3 regions of the Streptomyces sp. Je 1-369 genome follow, and region 3 is predicted to be linked to each of the others. Evidence: riboswitches for the same ligand, from Rfam matches in the RefSeq annotation. Region 3 holds a riboswitch; each other region holds the start of a gene.
What was found. Region 3 has a riboswitch for thiamine pyrophosphate ahead of NOO62_RS28870 (thiamine ABC transporter substrate binding subunit). Riboswitches for the same ligand answer to the same signal wherever they lie in the genome.
Positions count from the first base shown of each region.

Region 1: another riboswitch for thiamine pyrophosphate. It lies ahead of thiO (glycine oxidase ThiO); the one in region 3 lies ahead of NOO62_RS28870 (thiamine ABC transporter substrate binding subunit).
Region 2: another riboswitch for thiamine pyrophosphate. It lies ahead of thiC (phosphomethylpyrimidine synthase ThiC); the one in region 3 lies ahead of NOO62_RS28870 (thiamine ABC transporter substrate binding subunit).

Region 1 is NZ_CP101750.1:2,445,262-2,449,440, reverse strand. Features, by position in the region: gene NOO62_RS11205 (thiazole synthase) at 75-869, opposite strand; gene thiS (sulfur carrier protein ThiS) at 875-1,087, opposite strand; gene thiO (glycine oxidase ThiO) at 1,084-2,298, opposite strand; TPP riboswitch at 2,296-2,409, opposite strand; gene NOO62_RS11190 (NAD(P)/FAD-dependent oxidoreductase) at 2,540-3,790, shown strand; gene NOO62_RS11185 (Rv2175c family DNA-binding protein) at 3,856-4,179, shown strand, end outside.
Region 2 is NZ_CP101750.1:4,415,528-4,419,706, reverse strand. Features, by position in the region: gene NOO62_RS20115 (SsgA family sporulation/cell division regulator) at 1-275, shown strand, start outside; gene NOO62_RS20110 (YibE/F family protein) at 391-1,788, opposite strand; TPP riboswitch at 1,860-2,015, shown strand; gene thiC (phosphomethylpyrimidine synthase ThiC) at 2,008-3,813, shown strand; gene NOO62_RS20100 (hypothetical protein) at 3,915-4,179, opposite strand, start outside.
Region 3 is NZ_CP101750.1:6,337,130-6,341,308, reverse strand. Features, by position in the region: gene NOO62_RS28875 (ABC transporter permease) at 1-1,196, opposite strand, end outside; gene NOO62_RS28870 (thiamine ABC transporter substrate binding subunit) at 1,172-2,257, opposite strand; TPP riboswitch at 2,334-2,450, opposite strand; gene rlmN (23S rRNA (adenine(2503)-C(2))-methyltransferase RlmN) at 2,491-3,597, opposite strand; gene NOO62_RS28860 (phosphatidate cytidylyltransferase) at 3,690-4,179, opposite strand, start outside.

The DNA of each region.
Region 1 (4,179 bases), 3.9 Mb from region 3:
CCTCGTCCCGGGCGGGCGCCCTCACGGCTGGACTGCAGCCGAGCTGTAACAGGCGGAGCCCCTGGGGGGACTGCTCAGAACGCGGGCCGCTCCGGGTCGAGGCGTGCCATGCCCTCCGCGGGCGAGGACGCCTCCGCGAAGTGCCGACGCGGAATGCGGCCCGCCCGGTGCGCGAGGCGCCCGGCCTCCACGCCGTACCGCATGGCCTCGGCCATCAGGACCGGCTCCTGCGCCCGCGTCACCGCCGAGGCGAGCATCACGCCCGCGCACCCCAGCTCCATCGCGATCGCCGCGTCGGACGCCGTGCCCGCGCCCGCGTCGAGGATCACCGGCACGCGCGCGTGCTCCACGATCAGCTGGAAGTTGTGCGGATTGCGGATGCCGAGACCGGAACCGATGGGCGACCCGAGCGGCATGACCGCCGCGCAGCCCACGTCCTCCAGCTTCCGCGCGAGCACCGGGTCGTCGTTGGTGTACGGCAGGACCGTGAAGCCGTCGTCCACCAGCGTCTCCGCGGCGTCCAGGAGCTCGACGGGGTCGGGCAGCAGGGTCCGCTCGTCGGCGATCACCTCCAGCTTCACCAGATCCGTGCCGAGCGCCTCCCGTGCGAGCCGGGCGGTGAGGACGGCCTCGCCCGCCGTGAAGCAGCCCGCGGTGTTGGGCAGCACGCGGATGCCGAGCCGGTCGAGCACGGAGAGCACGGAACCCTGGACGCCCGGGTCGAGCCTGCGCATCGCGACCGTGGTCAGCTCCGTGCCGGACGCGACGAGGGACCGCTCCAGGATGTCGAGGCTGGGCGCCCCGCCCGTGCCCATGATCAGGCGCGAGGAGAGGGTGAGCCCGCCGATGACGAAGGGGTCGTCTGCCATGGTGTTCAGCCTCCCTGTACGGCGGTGAGTACTTCGACGCGGTCACCCGCGGAGAGGGCCGTGGTGGGCCACTGCGCGCGCGGGACGACGGTTTCGTTGAGGGCGGCGGCGACACCGGAGTGCGCCGAGGAGAGGGTGGCCACGAGGGCTTCGAGCGTGGTGCCCGAGGCCACCTCGCGTTCCTCCCCGTTGACGGAGACGGCGAAGGGTGTGCTCATGCGGGCTGCTCCGTGTCGTGCTGCGTGCGGGCCGGGGCGGAGATCTCGGGGGACGCGCCGTCGAAGCGGCGCGGGGTGAACGGGAGCGCCTCTTCCGGGAGCGCGCCCGTGGTCAGGGCGTGCGCCATGACGTCGCCCGTGACGGGCGTCAGGAGGACGCCGTTGCGGAAGTGCCCGGTGGCCAGGTGGAGCCCGTCGAGCCGTGTCGGGCCGAGCATCGGCGCGTTGTCGGGGGAGCCGGGGCGCAGACCCGCGCGGGTCTCGGTCAGCGGCAGCTCGGTGATGCCGGGCACGAGCTCGTGCGCGTCCCGCAGCAGTTCGTACACGCCGCCCGCGGTGACCGTGGTGTCCCAGCCGAGCTCCTCGCTGGTCGCGCCGACGACGAGCTCGCCGTTCTCGCGCGGCACGAGGTAGACGTGGCTGCCGCGCACCACGGCCCGCACGGTGCGGCTCAGGAACGGGGCGTAGGGCCCGGGCACCGTAAGACGCAGGACCTGGCCCTTGACGGGGCGCACGGGCGGCAGGACGTCGTCGGGGACGCCCGCGAGGCGCCCGCTGAGGCTGCCCGCCGCGAGGACCGTCAGACCCGCGCCCAGCTCGGTGCCGTCCGCGAGGACGACGCCGTGCGCACGGTCGCGTACGACCGACAGACGCTCGGCCCAGGCGCGGTGGAAGACCACACCGGCCCGCTCGCAGGCCACCACGAGCGCGCCCGCGAGCCGCCGCGGGTCGATCTGGTGATCGCCGTCGACCCGAAGGCCGCCGCGCACACCCGGCGCCAGCATCGGTTCGAGGCGACGGCACTCGCGGCCGTTCAGCCACTCGGACTCCAGGCCCGAACGCTGCTGCAGGGCGTGCAGTTCGCGCAGGTGGGCACGGTCGTCGGAGTCCAGCGCGACGGCGAGCGTGCCGCACGCGCGGTAGCCGAGGTCGTGGCCGCTCGCCTCGGTCAGCTCGTCGGCGAACGCCGGATAGCGCCGCGCGGAGGCGATGTTGAGGCCGAGCAACGTCTGCTCGCCGTAGTGGAGTTCGGTGACGGCGGCCAGCATGCCCGCCGCGACCTGGGCGGCGCCGCCGCCCGGCTCGGGGTCCACGACCGCCACGGAGAGCCCCCGCTGCGCGGTCCGCCAGGCCGTGACCAGGCCGATGATGCCGCCTCCGACGATCAGGACGTCAGAGGTGGCGGATGGTGATGTCGTACGTGGATGCATGGGCGTCCAGCCCCTCCCTTCGCCGGCATGACCCGGATCAGGTTCGTACGGTCGGAGGCCGTCCCAGCCTCCCTCTCAGCCCGGTGCGTCCGGGCTCCCGCGAGTGCTCTGCACGGGCCACCCTAGCCCGTCGCTTCGTGCGGCAGTAGGGGAGCTGTCCGGGTATGGGCGGTGACGTTGTGTCAGAGATCTCCCCGACCACACCTGAGGGCGCCCTCGACAACCGCCCTAGAGTGATCGGGTGAGCGAGCAGCAGAGGCAGAGCGAGCAGCAGCAGAGCGGGAAGCGGCGACAGGCGGAGCGGCACGTCGTGGTCGTCGGCGCCGGGATGGCCGGCGTGCAGACCGCGGTGGCCCTGCGCGAGCAGGGCTTCACGGGCCGGGTCACCCTCGTCGGCGCCGAGCCGCACCCGCCGTACGACAGGCCACCGCTGTCCAAGGCGGTGCTGCTCGGCAAGGCGGAGGGCTCCACCTTCGACATCGACTTCCCGGCGCTCGGCATCGAGCTGGACCTGGGCCGCGAGGTCACCGGCGTGCGCCCCGCCGACCACGAGCTGGACACCGCCGACGGGGCCCTCACGTACGACGTCCTGGTCCTCGCGACCGGCGCCGAACCGATCCGCCTGCCCGGCACCGAGAACATCCCCGGCGTGCACCTGCTGCGCACCCTGGACGACGCCGCGCGGCTGCGCCCGGTCCTCGCGGGGCAGCACGACGTGGTGGTCGTCGGGGCGGGCTGGATCGGCGCGGAGTTCGCGACCGCCGCGCGCGAGGCGGGCTGCTCCGTCACCGTCGTCGAGGCCGCGGGCAGGCCGCTCGCGGGGGCGCTCCCCGAGGAGGTCGCGGCCCCCATGGCGGGCTGGTACGCGGACTCCGGAGCGGTCCTGCGCACCCACGCGCGCGTGGAGCGCGTCGAACCCGGCGCCGTCGTCCTGTCCGACGGGACCACGCTGCCCGCGACCGCCGTCGTCGTCGGCATCGGGGCACGGCCCGCGACGGGCTGGCTCACCGGCTCCGGCATCGAGCTCGGCACGCACCGCGAGGTCGTCACCGACGAGGGCCTGCGCACGTCGGCGCCGGACGTGTACGCGGTCGGGGACTGCGCCTCGTTCCCCTCCGGCCGGTACGGCGAGCGGCTCCTCGTGCACCACTGGGACAACGCACTCCAGGGGCCGCGCACGGTGGCGGCGAACATCATCGGTGAGACGCCGGCCGCGTACGACCCCGTGCCGTACTTCTGGTCGGAGCAGTTCGGCCGCTTCGTGCAGTACGCGGGACATCACGCCGGGGCCGACGAGCTGGTGTGGCGCGGGGACCCGGACGGCATGGCCTGGTCGGTGTGCTGGCTGCGGGACGGCGCCCTGGTCGCGGTTCTCGCCGTGGGCCGCCCCAGGGACCTGGCGCAGGGCCGTCGGCTGATCGAGTCGGGTGCGCGCCTCGACCCGGCACTGACGGCGGACCCGTCGATTCCGCTGAAGAAGGCGGTGCTGTAGCGGGCCGCTCGCCGGTGGGGCGGTGCCACCCGGTGCGTGTCAGTGGCCGGAGATACGCTTGACCCGTGACCGAGATTGACGCAAAGACCGATGCTCTCGTCCCCGAGTGGCTGCACCTCCCCGACATCGCGGAGATGCTCGACATCGAGGTGACCCGTGTGCGCCAGCTGGTCAAGGAGGGCCAGGTGATCGCCGTGCGCCGCGGGGAGAACCGGGCGCTCCAGGTGCCGGCCGCCTTCATCGACGGCGACAAGGTCGTCAAGGGCCTCAGCGGCACCCTGACGCTCCTGCGGGACGACGGTTTCTCCGACGAAGAGATGCTCGAATGGCTCTTCACCCCCGACCCGAGCCTGCCCGGCACCCCCGCGCAGGCGCTGAGCGAGAATCGC
Region 2 (4,179 bases), 1.9 Mb from region 3:
GGGAGCTGCTGATCGACGGGGTGGGCAGGCCGTGTGGGGACGGGGACGTGCGCGTCGAGCCCACCGATTCCCCGTTGCTGGACGAGGCCCTGATCAGGCTTCAGGTCGGCGGGGACCAGGCGCTGTTCAGGGTGGGTATTCCTCCGCTGCTCGCCTTCCTCGACCGTACGGACAAGTTGGTGCCGCTGGGGCAGGAGCGGGCACTCGCCGACTTCGATGCGGACCTCGACGAAACGCTCGACCGCATCCTCGCGGAGGAGCAGAACGCGGGTTGAACCGCTGACATAAACGGACGGAGGCCCACGGCATTTTGGTGCATTTCGAGAGCCGACGCCTGCGGCCCCGCAGCCGACGCTTGCGGCCATGCAGCCAACACCCGCGGTCCCACAGCTAACGCTTGCGGCGCCTTCCCTTTCCCCCGCGGGCGGCCCGGGTCGCCCCGATCGACGCGGTGCGCCCGGGCGTGGTGGAGCGGTCCGCCGAGACGACCAGGGCGGCCAGTGCGGTCGTGACCGGCACTGAGGCGACCAGACCGATCGAGCCGATCAGGGTGCGCACGATCTCCTCGGCGACCAGTTCGCTGTTGGCCACCGTGCCCACGCTGGACTGGGCGATGGAGAAGAGGAGGAGCAGGGGCAGTGCGGCGCCCGCGTAGGCGAGGACGAGGGTGTTGACGACCGAGGCGATGTGGTCGCGGCCGATGCGGATGCCCGCGCGGTACAGGCCGCGCCAGCCCATCGTCGGGTTGGCCTGATGCAGCTCCCAGACCGCGGAGGTCTGGGTGACCGTCACGTCGTCGAGGACACCGAGCGAGCCGATGATGACGCCCGCGAGCAGCAGGCCGCTCATGTCGATGGACGGATACAGGCCATGGATGAGGCCGGTGTTGTCGTCCGTGTTGCCGGTGAGCGCGGCCCAGCCGATGAAGAGCGAGCCGAGGAGGCCGATGAGGAGGAGGGAGATGAGGGTGCCGAGTACGGCGACGGAGGTCCGGGCTGTCAGGCCGTGGCAGAGGTAGAGCGCGATCAGCATGATGGCGCTCGCCCCGATCACCGCCACGACCAGGGGGTTCGAGCCTTGGAGAATCGCCGGCAGGATGAAGAACGTGAGCACCATGAAGCTGATGGCGAGGGCGACCAGGGCCATCACGCCGCGGAGTCGGCCCACGACGACGACGGCGAGCGCGAAGATGCCGGCCAGGAGCGCCATCGGGATCTTGCGGTTCACGTCGGTGACGGAGTACTGCAGTCCTTCGGGGGCCTTGGGCTCGTAGGCGACCACCACCTGTTGGCCCTGCTTCAGTTGGCGTGGCGAGTCGGGCTGGATGATCTCCGTGAAGGTGCGGCCCTTGTCGTCGCCGCTGGTGACCTTGACCGTCGCCTTCTTGCAGATGCCCGTGGCGGTGGACTGTGCGGACTGGCCCTCGGCGGTGGAGGTGTCGCCGTTCGGCGGGGTCTGCGAGGGGCTGAGGTCCTTGCAGGGCAGCTCCTGCACCTTCGTGACGCTCGCCGACTGTGTCTGCCGGTCGAAGCCGACGCCGGTGCGTTCGTGGCTCGGCGTGCCACCGGGCCAGAGCACCACGAGGCCCACGACGACCGCTGTGGCGAAGGGGATCAGTACCGCGGCGATGACCTTGCGCAGGTGCTGGGAGACCGGTGCGGCCGGGCCGTGGCTGTGGGAATGCCCGTGTCCGTGGCCGTCTCCGTGGCCATGTCCGTGGCCCTCCGGAGGCGTCCCGGAGGCGGGCGGCTGCGAGGGCGGCGGGGGCGGCGGCTCTGTGGTGGTCACTGCCCGATCATCGCAAGAACGGGAGGGGCCCTCTGTTCAGCGCGCCCGACATGACGCTAGCGTGGAGCCACCTTTGCAATCGCGGGAGCTCGGAGCACCGGGCTGAGAGGGCGCTGACCTCCGTACGAAGCGGCACAAAATGTGCACGAGCCGTACGGGATTCGCTGCGTCGACCGCCGAACCTGTTACCGGGTAATGCCGGCGTAGGGAGTAGGTCTCATGACCACATCGGACGCACGCACGCCTGCCTCGACGCAGAACGACCAGAACCACCAGGTCCAGAGCGACGAGGCCGGGAAGTCCATCGGCTGGCACAAGGCGTATGTCGAGGGTTCGCGCCCCGACCTGCGGGTGCCGGTCCGACAGGTGCACCTCACCAATGGCAAGGCCGTCACCCTGTACGACACTTCGGGTCCGTACACCGACCCGTCGGCCGAGACCGACGTCCGCCGCGGGCTGGCGCCGCTGCGGGAGAACTGGATCATCGCCCGCGGCGACACGGAGGAGTACGTGGGCCGTCCGCCGCGTCCCGAGGACGACGGCATCAAGCACACCTCGCCCCGCGGCGGGCTCAAGAACCTGGACGCGGTCTTCCCCGGCCGCCCCCGCCAGCCCCGACGCGGCCGTGACGGTCAGGCGGTGACGCAGCTCGCGTACGCCAGGCGCGGCGAGATCACGCCCGAGATGGAGTTCATCGGGATCCGCGAGGGCATGGACCCGGAGATCGTGCGGGAAGAGGTCGCCGCGGGCCGCGCGGTGATTCCCGCCAACGTGAACCACCCGGAGATCGAGCCGATGATCATCGGCAAGAAGTTCCTGGTGAAGGTGAACGCGAACATCGGCAACTCCGCGGTCACCTCCTCCATCGAGGAGGAGGTGGACAAGATGACCTGGGCGACCCAGTGGGGCGCCGACACGGTCATGGACCTCTCCACCGGCCGCAACATCCACACCACCCGCGAGTGGGTCCTGCGCAACTCCCCCGTGCCCATCGGCACCGTCCCCCTCTACCAGGCCCTGGAGAAGGTCGACGGCAAGGCCGAGGAGCTGACCTGGGACATCTACAAGGACACGGTCATCGAGCAGGCCGAGCAGGGCGTGGACTACATGACGGTCCACGCGGGCGTGCGCCTCCCGTACGTGCCGCTCACCGCGCGCCGCAAGACCGGCATCGTCTCGCGCGGTGGTTCGATCATGGCCGCCTGGTGCCTCGCGCACCACAAGGAGAGCTTCCTCTACGAGCACTTCGAGGAGCTCTGCGAGATCCTCGCGGCGTACGACGTGACGTACTCGCTCGGCGACGGCCTGCGGCCCGGTTCGATCGCGGACGCCAACGACGAGGCGCAGTTCGCCGAGTTGCGGACGCTCGGGGAACTCAACACGATCGCCAAGCGTCACAACGTACAGACGATGATCGAGGGCCCCGGGCACGTCCCGATGCACAAGATCAAGGAGAACATCGACCTCCAGCAGGAGATCTGCGAAGAGGCGCCGTTCTACACGCTCGGCCCGCTGACCACGGACATCGCGCCCGCCTACGACCACATCACCTCCGGCATCGGCGCCGCGATGATCGGCTGGTGGGGCACGGCCATGCTCTGCTACGTCACGCCGAAGGAGCACCTGGGCCTGCCCAACCGCGACGACGTGAAGACCGGCGTCATCACGTACAAGATCGCGGCGCACGCGGCGGACCTCGCCAAGGGGCACCCGGGCGCGCAGGACTGGGACGACGCGCTCTCGGACGCGCGCTTCGAGTTCCGCTGGGAGGACCAGTTCAACCTGGCCCTCGACCCGGTCACGGCGCGGGAGTTCCACGACGAGACCCTGCCGGCCGAGCCCGCGAAGACGGCGCACTTCTGCTCGATGTGCGGGCCGAAGTTCTGCTCGATGAAGATCTCGCAGGACATCCGGCGCCAGCACGGCGGCGACCTCGGCTCCGAGGACATCGAGGCGGGCATGGAGCAGAAGTCCAAGGAGTTCGCAGCCGCGGGCAACCGGGTCTATCTGCCGATCGCCGACTGAGAGCGATCGCCGACTGAGGCTCCGTGGTCCCGCCCCCCAGTGGGGCGGCGGGGCCACGAAGCGGTGGTGCGACCCCGAAGCGGTCCGGTTCGGCCGGGCCGCTACTCCGGCTTGTGGTCGGGCCCGCCGAAGTCGGGGCTGGAGAAGTCCGGGCTCGAGTAGCTCGGCCGCGGTCCTGCCGGGCCGCCGTCCGGGCTGCTGAACCCCGGCCTGTGATAGCCGAGTTGCGGCATGCGGCCACCGGCACCGCCGCCGCCCGGCTTCCCCGACGGCGTACGGCCGGCGGGAGCGCCGCCCGGCTCCGTCAGGGCCTCCCGGAGGAACGGCACGACGCCCCGCTCGAGGAGCGCCCGGCCCCAGTCTTCC
Region 3 (4,179 bases):
ATGAGCAGCGCGTCGAACCCGCGCACGAGACGCCCCGCGCGCCGCGTGAGGGCGGCGGCCGCGAGCCCACCGATCACCACGGCGATGGCCGTGGCGACGATCGCGTACTGCAGTGAGTTCCCGATCGCCTCGATCGGCGGCACGAGGAAGGCACCGCCGTCCGCCGAGGTCAGCTCCTTGTAGTACGCGAACCCGAAGCCGTCGGGCCCGTCGAAGGACCGCTGAACCAGCACACCGAGCGGCAACAGGATCAGCAGCACAACCGTCACCATGACGAACCCCAGCAGCGTCCACTGCCCGGCGCCACGCGGCCTGCGTGCCACGGCGGACGCGTCGACGAGCTTCAGCGCGCTCTCGCGCCGCCGCACCGTCCACGCGTGGATCGCCAGGATCAGGCCGACCGCGGCGAACTGCACGAGGGTCAGGACGGCGGCCGTCGGCAGATCGAGGAGCTGCGCGGTCTGCCGGTAGATCTCCACTTCGAGCGTCGAGTACGCCGGACCCCCGAGGATCTGCACCACGCCGAAGGAGGTGAAGGTGAAGAGGAAGACCATGAGCGCGGCGGCCGCCACGGCCGGTGCGAGCGCGGGCAGCGTCACCGTCCGCCACGCCGTCCACCGGGAGGCGCCGAGCATCCGCGCGGCCTCCTCCTGGCGCGGGTCGAGTTGTGACCAGAGGCCGCCCACGGTCCGTACGACGACGGCGTAGTTGAAGAAGACGTGCGCGAGCAGGATCGCCCACACCGTGGTGTCAAGGCGTACGCCCCACAGCTCGTCGAAGAGCCCGCCCCGCCCGATCAGCGCGAGGAACGCCGTGCCGACGACGACCGTCGGCAGCACGAACGGCACGGTGACGACGGCCCGCAGCACCCGCTTGCCCGGGAAGTCGAAGCGCGCGAAGACGTACGCGCCGGGGAGCGCGATCAGCAGCGTCAGCGCCGTCGACGCGAGCGCCTGCCAGGTGGTGAACCACAGCACGTGCCGGATGTCGGACTCCCCGAGCACGTCCGTGATCCGCCCGAACTGCCAGACGCCGCCGATGTGCAGCCCGCGTGCGACGATCGCCGAGACCGGGTAGGCGAAGAAGAGCGCGAAGAACGCGACGGGTACGGCCATCAGACCGAGCCGCGCCGCGCTCCCGCGCCGGGACCCCGCGTGTGGACGGGGTTTCGCTACTTCAGTACGAGCGAGGTCCACGACTTGATCCACGGCTCGCGGTTGTCGGCGATCTTCTTCGGGTCCATGGTCTGCGGCGCGTCGACGGTCACGCCGTGCTCGGTGAACAGCTTCGGCAGCTTGGTGCCCTCGCGGACCGGGTTCACGAACATGCTGAGCGGCATGTCCTCCTGGAACTCCTGGCTCGCAAGGAAGTCGAGGAGCGCCTTGCCGCCCTTCTCGTTCCCGGCGTTGCTGAGCAGGCCCGCGTACTCGACCTGGCGGAAGCACGTGCCGGTCGCGACGCCGGTCGGCGCCTGCTTGGGCTGCGGCTTGCCGTAGAGGACCTCGACGGGCGGCGAGGAGGCGTACGAGACCACGAGCGGCCGGTCCCCCTTGGCCTTCTTGCCGCCCGCGGACCCGGAGAACTCCTCGTTGTAGGCCTGCTCCCAGCCGTCGACGACCTTGACGCCGTTGGCCTTGAGCTTCTTCCAGTACCCCGTCCAGCCGTCGTCCCCGTACTTGGCGGCGGTGCCGAGCAGGAAGCCGAGGCCGGGCGACGAGGTCGAGGCGTTCTCGGTGACGAGCAGGTTCCTGTAAGCGGGCTCGGTCAGATCAGCGAAGGACTTCGGCGGCGCGAGCTTCTTGTCGGCGAAGTACTTCTTGTCGTAGTTGACGCAGATGTCACCGCTGTCGACGGGCGTGACGCGATGCTTGCCCCCGTCGACCCGAAACTCCGGCTTGACCTCGTCCGAGCCCTTGACCTCGTAGGACTGGAAGAGCCCGTTGTCGAGCGCCCGCGAGAGCAGCGTGTTGTCGACGCCGAAGAAGACGTCGCCCTGGGGGTTGTCCTTGGAGAGGATCGCCTTGTTCACGGCGGCACCCGCGTCACCGTCCTTGAGGACCTTGACCTTGTACCCGGACCGCTTCTCGAAGTCCTTCAACACGTCCTTGGAGACATTGAAGGAGTCATGACTGACGAGGGTGACACTCTTCGAGTCGGATGTGCCGGACCCACCGTCGGAGCTGCCGCACGCGGAGACGGCGACGAGCCCGATGCCCACCGCCACGGCGGTGAACGTGACCTTCTTGGTGCTGCTCACTGACTTTCCTCCTGGGTGACCAGGAGAAGACGCGGCCCCGCCCGCACGCCAATGGCACGCGGGCAGGGCGCTACAGCTTGAGTGATGCCCGAACTTCCTACCCAGAATGACCTGGGCGAGGTTCAGAGGGTCTGCGGCCCACCTGTCCAAGTGGCCGCACTCTCAGCGCTGTGGCGCTCCCCTGTCGGAATATGCAGATGTGTGTACTCGTACGGAGCCGTACGCCCGCCAGACTACCTCTCGGCCGCCGCCAGCTGGCCGCACGCCCCGTCGATCTCCTGGCCCCGGGTGTCCCGGATCGTGACCGGCACACCGTGGGCGGCGATGGCCTCCACGAAGGCCTTCTCGTCCTCGGGCCGCGAGGCCGTCCACTTGGAGCCCGGCGTCGGGTTGAGCGGAATGAGGTTGACGTGCACGGGCTTGCCCTTCAGCAGCCGCCCGAGCCGGTCACCACGCCAGGCCTGGTCGTTGATGTCGCGGATCAGCGCGTACTCGATGGAGAGCCGGCGCCCGGACTTCGCGGCGTACTCCCACCCCGCGTCCAGCACCTCCCGCACCTTCCACCGCGTGTTGACGGGCACGAGGGTGTCGCGCAGCTCGTCGTCCGGCGCGTGCAGCGAGATCGCGAGCCGGCACTTGAAGCCCTCGTCCGAGAACCGGTGGATGGCGGGCACGAGACCCACGGTCGACACGGTGATCCCGCGCTGCGAGAGCCCCAGGCCGTCGGGCTCGGGGTCGGTGAGGCGTCGAATGGCCCCGGCCACGCGGTTGTAGTTGGCCAGCGGCTCGCCCATGCCCATGAACACGATGTTCGACAGCCGGGCGGGCCCGCCCGGAATCTCACCGTCCCGGAGCGCACGCATGCCATCAACGATCTGATGCACGATCTCACCGGTCGACAGGTTCCGGTCGAGACCGGCCTGTCCCGTGGCACAGAACGGACAGTTCATGCCGCAGCCCGCCTGCGAGCTGATGCACATGGTGACCCGGTCCGGATACCGCATGAGCACCGACTCGACGAGCGTCCCGTCGAACAGCCGCCACAACGTCTTGCGCGTCGTGTCGTCGTCACAGCTGATGTGCCGCACCACGGACATCAGATCGGGCAGCAACGCCTCCCGCAGCTTCTCGCGCGACCCGGCCGGAATGTCGGTCCACTCGGCCGGGTCGTGCGCATACCGCGCGAAGTAGTGCTGCGACAGCTGCTTGGCACGGAACGGCTTCTCGCCAGTGGCGGCGACGGCTTCCTTGCGCTCGGCGGGCGTGAGGTCAGCGATGTGCCGCGGGGGCTTCTTGGCACCGCGGGGCGCGACGAAAGTGAGTTCTCCGGGTACAGGCATGGTCCTTCCAGTGTCGCAGACATACGACAAGGGGCCCGCCGCCCTGTGGACAACGAACCCCTCACGCACATCTACGCAGGTCAGACCCCGTGTCAGCCGGACCCCACGAACGCCACGAGCAGCAGCCACACCACTGGGGCGGTCGGCAGCAGGGAGTCCAGGCGGTCCATGATGCCGCCGTGGCCGGGCAGCAGCGTGCCCATGTCCTTGATGCCGAGGTCGCGCTTGATCATCGACTCACCGAGGTCGCCGAGCGTGGCGCTCGCCGCGACGGCGAAGCCGATCACCAGGCCCTGCCACCACACACCGTCGTCGATGAGGAAGTGCAGGCACAGCGCGCCCGCCGCCATCGCGAAGGTGACCGCGCCGACCAGGCCCTCACGGGTCTTGCCGGGGCTGATGCGCGGCGCCAGCTTGTGCTTGCCGAAGCGCCAGCCGATCGCGTACGCACCCGTGTCGCTGACCACGGTCAGGAGCAGGAACGTGAGGACCCGCTGCGGACCGTCGTCCGCGGTGAGCATCAGCGCCACGAAGGTCGCGAGGAACGGGACGTAGAAGGCCGCGAAGACCCCCGCCGTGACG